2 regions of the Mesorhizobium sp. B2-4-12 genome follow, and region 1 is predicted to be linked to the other one. Evidence: riboswitches for the same ligand, from Rfam matches in the RefSeq annotation. Region 1 holds a riboswitch; the other holds the start of a gene.
What was found. A riboswitch is a leader RNA that binds a small molecule or an ion and turns the genes downstream of it on or off. The one in region 1 is predicted to bind S-adenosylmethionine.
Positions count from the first base shown of each region.

Region 2: linked by a shared signal. The riboswitch ahead of FJ934_RS05680 (O-succinylhomoserine sulfhydrylase) and the one ahead of FJ934_RS25050 (homoserine O-acetyltransferase) in region 1 are both predicted to bind S-adenosylmethionine.

Region 1 is NZ_VFVC01000057.1:23,797-27,202, reverse strand. Features, by position in the region: gene metW (methionine biosynthesis protein MetW) at 1-192, opposite strand, end outside; gene FJ934_RS25050 (homoserine O-acetyltransferase) at 189-1,358, opposite strand; SAM riboswitch at 1,477-1,554, opposite strand; gene hisC (histidinol-phosphate transaminase) at 1,691-2,800, shown strand; gene FJ934_RS25040 (prephenate/arogenate dehydrogenase family protein) at 2,807-3,406, shown strand, end outside.
Region 2 is NZ_VFVC01000006.1:36,821-40,226, forward strand. Features, by position in the region: gene araD1 (AraD1 family protein) at 1-135, shown strand, start outside; gene FJ934_RS05670 (hypothetical protein) at 151-603, shown strand; gene FJ934_RS05675 (2'-deoxycytidine 5'-triphosphate deaminase) at 641-1,735, opposite strand; SAM riboswitch at 1,827-1,904, shown strand; gene FJ934_RS05680 (O-succinylhomoserine sulfhydrylase) at 1,962-3,152, shown strand; gene FJ934_RS05685 (ceramide glucosyltransferase) at 3,170-3,406, opposite strand, start outside.

The DNA of each region.
Region 1 (3,406 bases):
GAGGCCGCGTGCCACGCATTCGTTGACACCACGCTGCGACAGTTCCAGTCCGCGGCCGTCGATCTGTTTGGTCTCCTGCAGGAGTTCGAGCAGCGAGCCGTCGCCGGAGCCGACATCGAGCACCCGCGATTGCGGGGGAATGAGATTCGCGACGACCTCGAGGTCAACGCGCTGCGTACCGTTGACAGTCATGGATTGAGCCCTCTGGCGCGCGCCGCCGAGCCGATGAAGCCGTTGATGGCCGCGAACAGTTCCGGCTCGTCGAGCAGGAAGGCGTCATGGCCGCGATCGGTCTCGATCTCGACGAAGGACACCGAGGCGCCGGCGGCGTTGAGCGCGTGCACGATGGAGCGGCTTTCCTCGGTCGGAAACAGCCAGTCTGACGTGAAGGACACCAGGCAGAAGCGGGTCTTGGTGCCTGCGAAGGCGTCCGCCAGCCTGCCGCCATGGTCGGCGGCAATATCGAAATAATCCATCGACCGGGTCATGTAGAGATAGGAATTGGCATCGAAGCGGTCGACGAAGGTCATGCCCTGGTGGCGCAAATAGCTTTCGATCTGGAAGTCGGCATCGAAGCCGAAGGTCAACGCTTCGCGGTCCTGCAGGTTGCGGCCGAATTTTCGGTGCAGGGCGGCTTCCGACAGATAGGTGATGTGGGCGGCCATGCGCGCCACCGCCAGCCCCTTTTCCGGGCGCTTGCCATAGTCGAAATATTTGCCGCCATGCCACTCCGGATCGGCCATGACGGCCTGGCGGCCAACCTCGTGAAAGGCGATGTTCTGTGAGGAATGGCGGGCGCCGGTGGCGATCGGCAGCGCTGCAAAGACGCGCTCTGGATAGCTCGACGCCCATTCCAGCACCTGCATGCCGCCCATCGAGCCGCCGAGCACGCAGAACAGTTTCTCGATGCCGAAATGGTCGATCAGCATCTGCTGCGCACGCACCATGTCGCGAATGGTGATGACAGGCAGGTCGAGCCCATAGGGTTTCCCGGTGGCGGGATTGGTCGAAGCCGGGCCGGTGGAGCCCAGACAGCCGCCGATGACGTTGGAACAGATGACGAAGAAGCGATTGGTGTCGATGATCTTGCCGGGGCCGATCAGCACTTCCCACCAGCCAGGCTTGCCGGTCACCGGATTGGTATTGGCGACATGCTGGTCACCGGTCAGCGCGTGGCAGACGAGGATGGCATTGGAGTGGGCATCGTTCAGCGTGCCATAGGTCTGATAGGCGATCTGGAACGGCGACAGCAGCGTGCCGGCGTCGAGCTTGAGCGGCTTGTCGGGCCCGAAACGCAACACCGGGCTCGACGGCTGGTCGGCCTCGTTGTTGGTCTTTCCTGCGCGCTGAGCGGCCATCACGTCTCTCTTGCTGCACCGAGCCCTGGCGCGGATCGCTGCCGATCCGCGCGCCGCCGATGCGTTCGTCCGGCCGGTCACGGACAACAAAAAACCGGCATTGCCTTCGCAAGCCGGTTACGTCACGCAAACGGCCCTTTAGCGAGTTGTTTAACGTGGCTGCAAGCCGACCGGCCAAATCACCACGGAAGTTCGCTGCTGTTCTAGAACTCGCCCGCCTTGCCGTCAATGCCGGCCGCTGGCCCCACTGCCGCCTCTCGACATTGCGGGCCACGACTTGTATTTCCGCTGCGGCCTTCCGATGAAGGCATTTTCGACGGATTTTGCAAAAAATGAACCAGACACCGGATCAGGCACGTCCAACACCGCGCGCGGGCATCATGGACATAGATGCCTATGTGCCCGGCAAGAGCACGGCACCCGCCGGTGTCGCCAAAGTCCACAAGCTGTCGTCGAACGAGAACCCGCTCGGTCCGTCGCCAAAGGCGATCGAGGCCGCGCGTGAGGTTGCCGCCAGGCTCGACATCTACCCCGATGGCACCGCGAGGCGGCTGCGCGAGGCGATCGCCGAGGTGCATGGGCTCAACCCCCAGAACATCATCTGTTCCAACGGCTCCGACGAGATCCTCGGCCTGCTGGCGCAGACCTATCTGGCGCCAGGCGACGAGGCCATTTTCACCGAACATGCCTTCATGGTCTATAAGATCTACATCCAATCGGCCGGCGCCACGCCTGTCGTGGTCAAGGAGACCGACGAGCGCGCCGACATCGACGCGATATTGGCCGCCGTCACGCCGCGTACCAAAATCGTGTTCCTCGCCAATCCCAACAACCCGACCGGCACCTATGTGCCATTCCAGGAGGTGCGCCGCCTGCATGCCAGCCTGCCAAGGCATGTGCTTCTGGTACTCGACGCAGCCTATGCCGAATATGTCCGCCGCAACGATTATGAAGCCGGCATCGAACTGGTCGGCAGCGCCGAGAACGTGGTGATGACCCGCACTTTCTCCAAGATCGGCCTGGGCGGGGCGCGGATCGGCTGGATGTATGGGCCCATGCACATCGTCGACGCCATCAATCGCGTGCGCGGTCCCTTCAACGTCAACGCCACCGCGATCGAGGCTGGCATCGCCGCGATCCGTGACCGTGCCCATGTCGAGCGCAGCGTCGCGCATAACGAGACCTGGCTCACCTGGCTGACCGAAGAGATAACCGGTGTTGGGCTGCGCGTGACGCCTAGCGTCGGCAATTTCATCCTCATTCATTTCCCGGACGACCAGAAGCATTCCGCGGCGGCGGCCGACGACTACCTGACAGCTCGCGGCTATATATTGCGGCGCGTTTCCGGCTACGGCTTCCCCAATGCGCTGCGCATGACCGTCGGCACCGAAGAGGCCAATCGCGGCGTCGTCGCCGCGCTCACGACATTCCTGAAAAGCTAGAGCACCATGACATCACCGATGTTTGAGAAGATCGCGCTGGTCGGCATCGGCCTGATAGGCTCGTCGCTGGCCCGCGTCATCCGCCGCGAGGGGCTGGCTCGCCATGTCGCCATCTCGACGCGCAGCGCCGCCACGCTCAAGCGGGCCGAGGAACTGGGCCTCGGCGATTCCTACACCACCGACGCGAAAGAAGCGGTCCGCGACGCCGACCTGGTCATCGTCTCGGTGCCGGTCGGCTCGTCCGGCGCGGTGGCGCAGGAAATCGCACCGGCCCTGAAGGCGGGTGCGATCCTCACCGATGTCGGCTCGACCAAGGCCTCCGTCATCGCGCAGATGCAGCCCCATGTCCCTGACAGCGTCCATTTCATTCCCGGCCATCCGTTGGCGGGTACCGAAAAATCCGGGCCGGATGCCGGTTTTGCCGACCTGTTCGACAATCGCTGGTGCATATTCACGCCCCTGCCGGGCACCGATCCGGATGCGCTGGAACGGCTGTCGGAATTCTGGCGCCGTTGCGGCGCCAACATCGACACGATGGACCCGCAGCATCACGACATGACACTGGCCATCGTTTCGCATTTGCCGCACATCATCGCCTACAACATC
Region 2 (3,406 bases), on a different contig from region 1:
ACATTGTCCTTCGCCGATGGCATCAGGACCGAGGCCGGCGACGTGTTCGAGATCGAGGCCGGGGATTTCGGACTGCCGCTGCGCAATCCGCTGGAGATCGAGCAGCCGGTGAGTGTGGTCGTGAAGGCGCTTTGAGATAGCTGAGAAAAAATGCGCGTGACACGGCGTGGCAATCTGTTGGCGGGCGTGGCTCTGTTCCTCGCCTGCTCTTCCGTTGCCACTTACAGCGCTGGTCAATGCAGCGCACAATCCTACCGCGAAGCTCGCTCAGCAATGACGAACCGGCTTCTGGCGACGGGTTACTCGAAGACACAAACCAGCTTTCTGATGCGCAACGCGGATCGCATGACCTCCGCGCTTCGCGCTGACAAGCTGAATGACAATGCCGGGCCCTGCGGTATCGACTCCGCCAGAGCCCATGTCCTCGGATGCCTCGACAAGCAGTTGTTCCCTCTGGATTCAGGGGCGAGCTCTCCGCTCGATGAGGAGAAGCAGACCGAGGGATTTTGGGGTCGAAAGCGCTTGTCCGTACGCGAACTGCTGTTTATCGGCCACTTTCATTCCTGTCTTGGCGCCGCGACGGAGTATTTGTTTCGCAGCTGACGGGATTGGGGTCGATCCCTACTGAATCTCGCCTGGATCAGCGCGCGGCGCGGAAATGCTTTGAGAGCTTGAGGCCCTGCGCCTGGTAGTTGGAGCCGAGATCGGTGCCGTAGAGCGCCTGCGGCCGCTTCAGCATGTGCTCGTAGACCAGCCGGCCGACGATCTGGCCGTGGTCGAGGATGAACGGCACTTCGTGGCTGCGCACTTCGAGCACCGCCCGGCTGCCGGTGCCGCCGGCCGCCGAATGGCCGAAACCCGGATCGAAGAAGCCGGCATAGTGGACGCGGAACTCGCCGACCAGCGGGTCGAACGGCGTCATCTCGGCGGCGTAGAGCGGCGGCACATGTACCGCTTCCTGGCTGACGAGGATGTAGAACTCATCGGGATCGAGCACCAGTTCGCCGGCGCCGCTCTTGTGGATCGGCTCCCAGAAATCGAGGACATCCTGCGCCGCGCGCTTGTCGACATCGACGAGACCGGTGTGATGCTTGCCGCGATAGCCGATCAACCCGTCACTGTCGCCATTGAGGTCGATCGACAGCGCGATGCCCCCGCCCGAAATGTTCGGCGGTTCGGTGGCGACCAGCATCTCGGCGCGGTGCAATTCATGCAGTTCGGCTTCCGAGAGCAGCGCATTGCCCGTTCGGAAACGGATCTGCGACAGGCGCGAGCCGGTGCGCACGACGATCGGGAAGGTGCGCGGGCTGACTTCCAGATAGAGCGGACCGGTATAGCCGGCGGCGATCTTGTCGAACTCATGCCCCCGGTCGGTCATGACACGGGTGAAGATGTCCAGCCGCCCGGTCGAACTTTTCGGATTGGCCGATGCAGAAATGTCGGCTGGCAATGCCAGGCTTTCGAGCAGCGGCACGATGTAGACGCAGCCGGTTTCCAGCACCGCGCCCTCGGTCAGGTTGATCTCGTGAAGCTGCAGCCGATCGAGCTTTTCCGAAACCTTGTGGCTTGGACCGGGCAGAAAGGAAGCCCGCACCCGCCATGCCTTGTCGCCGAGCCTGAGATCAAGGCTCGCCGGCTGGATCTGGTCGACATCGAGCGCGCGTGGCGACTTCAGCGCGCCGGACTGGAACAGCGCCGAAATGTCCTGATCGGGAAGAATGCCTGTCTGCCGCAAAGTCTTGCTCCGCTCGAAGGCCGGGCGAGGTCTGGTACAACCCTCTTAATGAAGCCGGCAATTGACGCAAGCGTGGCGCGGGTCTAAAGGGTCGTTATCCCGTGGTGATTTGGCCGGTCGGCTTGCAGCCACGTTAAACAAGTCGCTAAAGGACCGTCGGGCCGCAAGGCCGTATGGACCGGTTGCGACTTTCGCGGCCGGTTTTTTTGTGTCTGGAACAAAAGCAATGAGCACCAAGAAGCGCAACTGGAAGCCTCAGACAGCCCTCGTGCATGGCGGGACCCTGCGTTCCGGCTTCGGCGAGACCTCCGAGGCGATATACCTGACCCAGGGCTATGTCTATGAGACGGCGCAGGCCGCCGAAGCCCGTTTCAAGGGCGAGGAACCGGGCTTCATCTATTCGCGCTACGCCAATCCGACCGTCGATATGTTCGAGAAGCGCATGTGTGCGCTGGAAGGTGCGGAGGATGCCCGCGCCACGGCATCCGGCATGGCTGCGGTAACGGCGGCGCTCCTGTGCAGCGTCAAGGCCGGTGACCACATCGTGGCGGCGCGCGCGCTGTTCGGGTCCTGCCGCTGGGTGGTCGAGACGCTGGCGCCGCGCTACGGCATCGAGGCGACGCTGGTCGACGGCACCGACATCGCCAACTGGGAAAAGGCGGTGAGGCCGAACACCAAGCTGTTCTTCCTGGAAAGCCCGACCAACCCGACGCTGGAAGTGGTCGACATCACGGCAGTCGCCGCACTTGCCAATTCGATCGGCGCACGGCTTGTCGTCGACAATGTCTTCGCCACGCCTTTGCAGCAGAAGCCGCTGCAGCTCGGCGCCCACATCGTCGTTTATTCGGCGACCAAGCACATCGACGGCCAGGGCCGCTGTCTGGGCGGCGTGATCCTGTCGGACAAGGAGTGGATCGACAAGAACCTGCACGACTATTTCCGCCATACCGGCCCCAGCCTGTCGCCCTTCAATGCCTGGACGCTGCTGAAGGGCCTGGAGACGCTGCCGCTGCGCGTGCGCCAACAGACGGAAAGCGCCGGCAAGATCGCCGACTTCCTCGCCGAGCAGCCGCAGATCGCCCGCGTGATCTATCCCGGCCGCGCCGACCATCCGCAGGCGGATATCGTCAAGAAGCAGATGTCGGGCGGCTCGACGCTGATCTGCCTCGACGTCAAGGGCGGCAAGCAGGCGGCTTTCGCCTTGCAGAACGCGCTCGACATCGTGCTGATCTCGAACAATCTCGGCGATGCCAAGAGCCTGATCACGCATCCGGCGACGACCACCCACAAGAACCTGACGGACGAGGCCCGCGCCGAACTCGGCATCGGGCCAGGTACGCTCAGGCTGTCGGTCGGCCTTGAGGATACCGACGACCTTCTGGAAGACATCGCGCAGGCGTTGCAGACGGCCAAGTAAGGCCTGCCTACGCGGCTTCAGGCGCGCGACGGCGTCTCCTCCAGTTCGGTCGCCTTGGTGCCGATGGTCATCGCATTGCCGCGCCAGTCGACGGCGCCGCCGAGCCAGCCACGTGCCCACATCGCCGGCAGGATGAGGTCGCGCACCATGATCGCCGCGACGATGCGCGATGACAGGTACCAGCCCTTGGACCAGGCCAGGGCACATTCCGGAAGGTAGAAGGCCGCCAAAACGGCGATGGCCGTGAGCGGCAG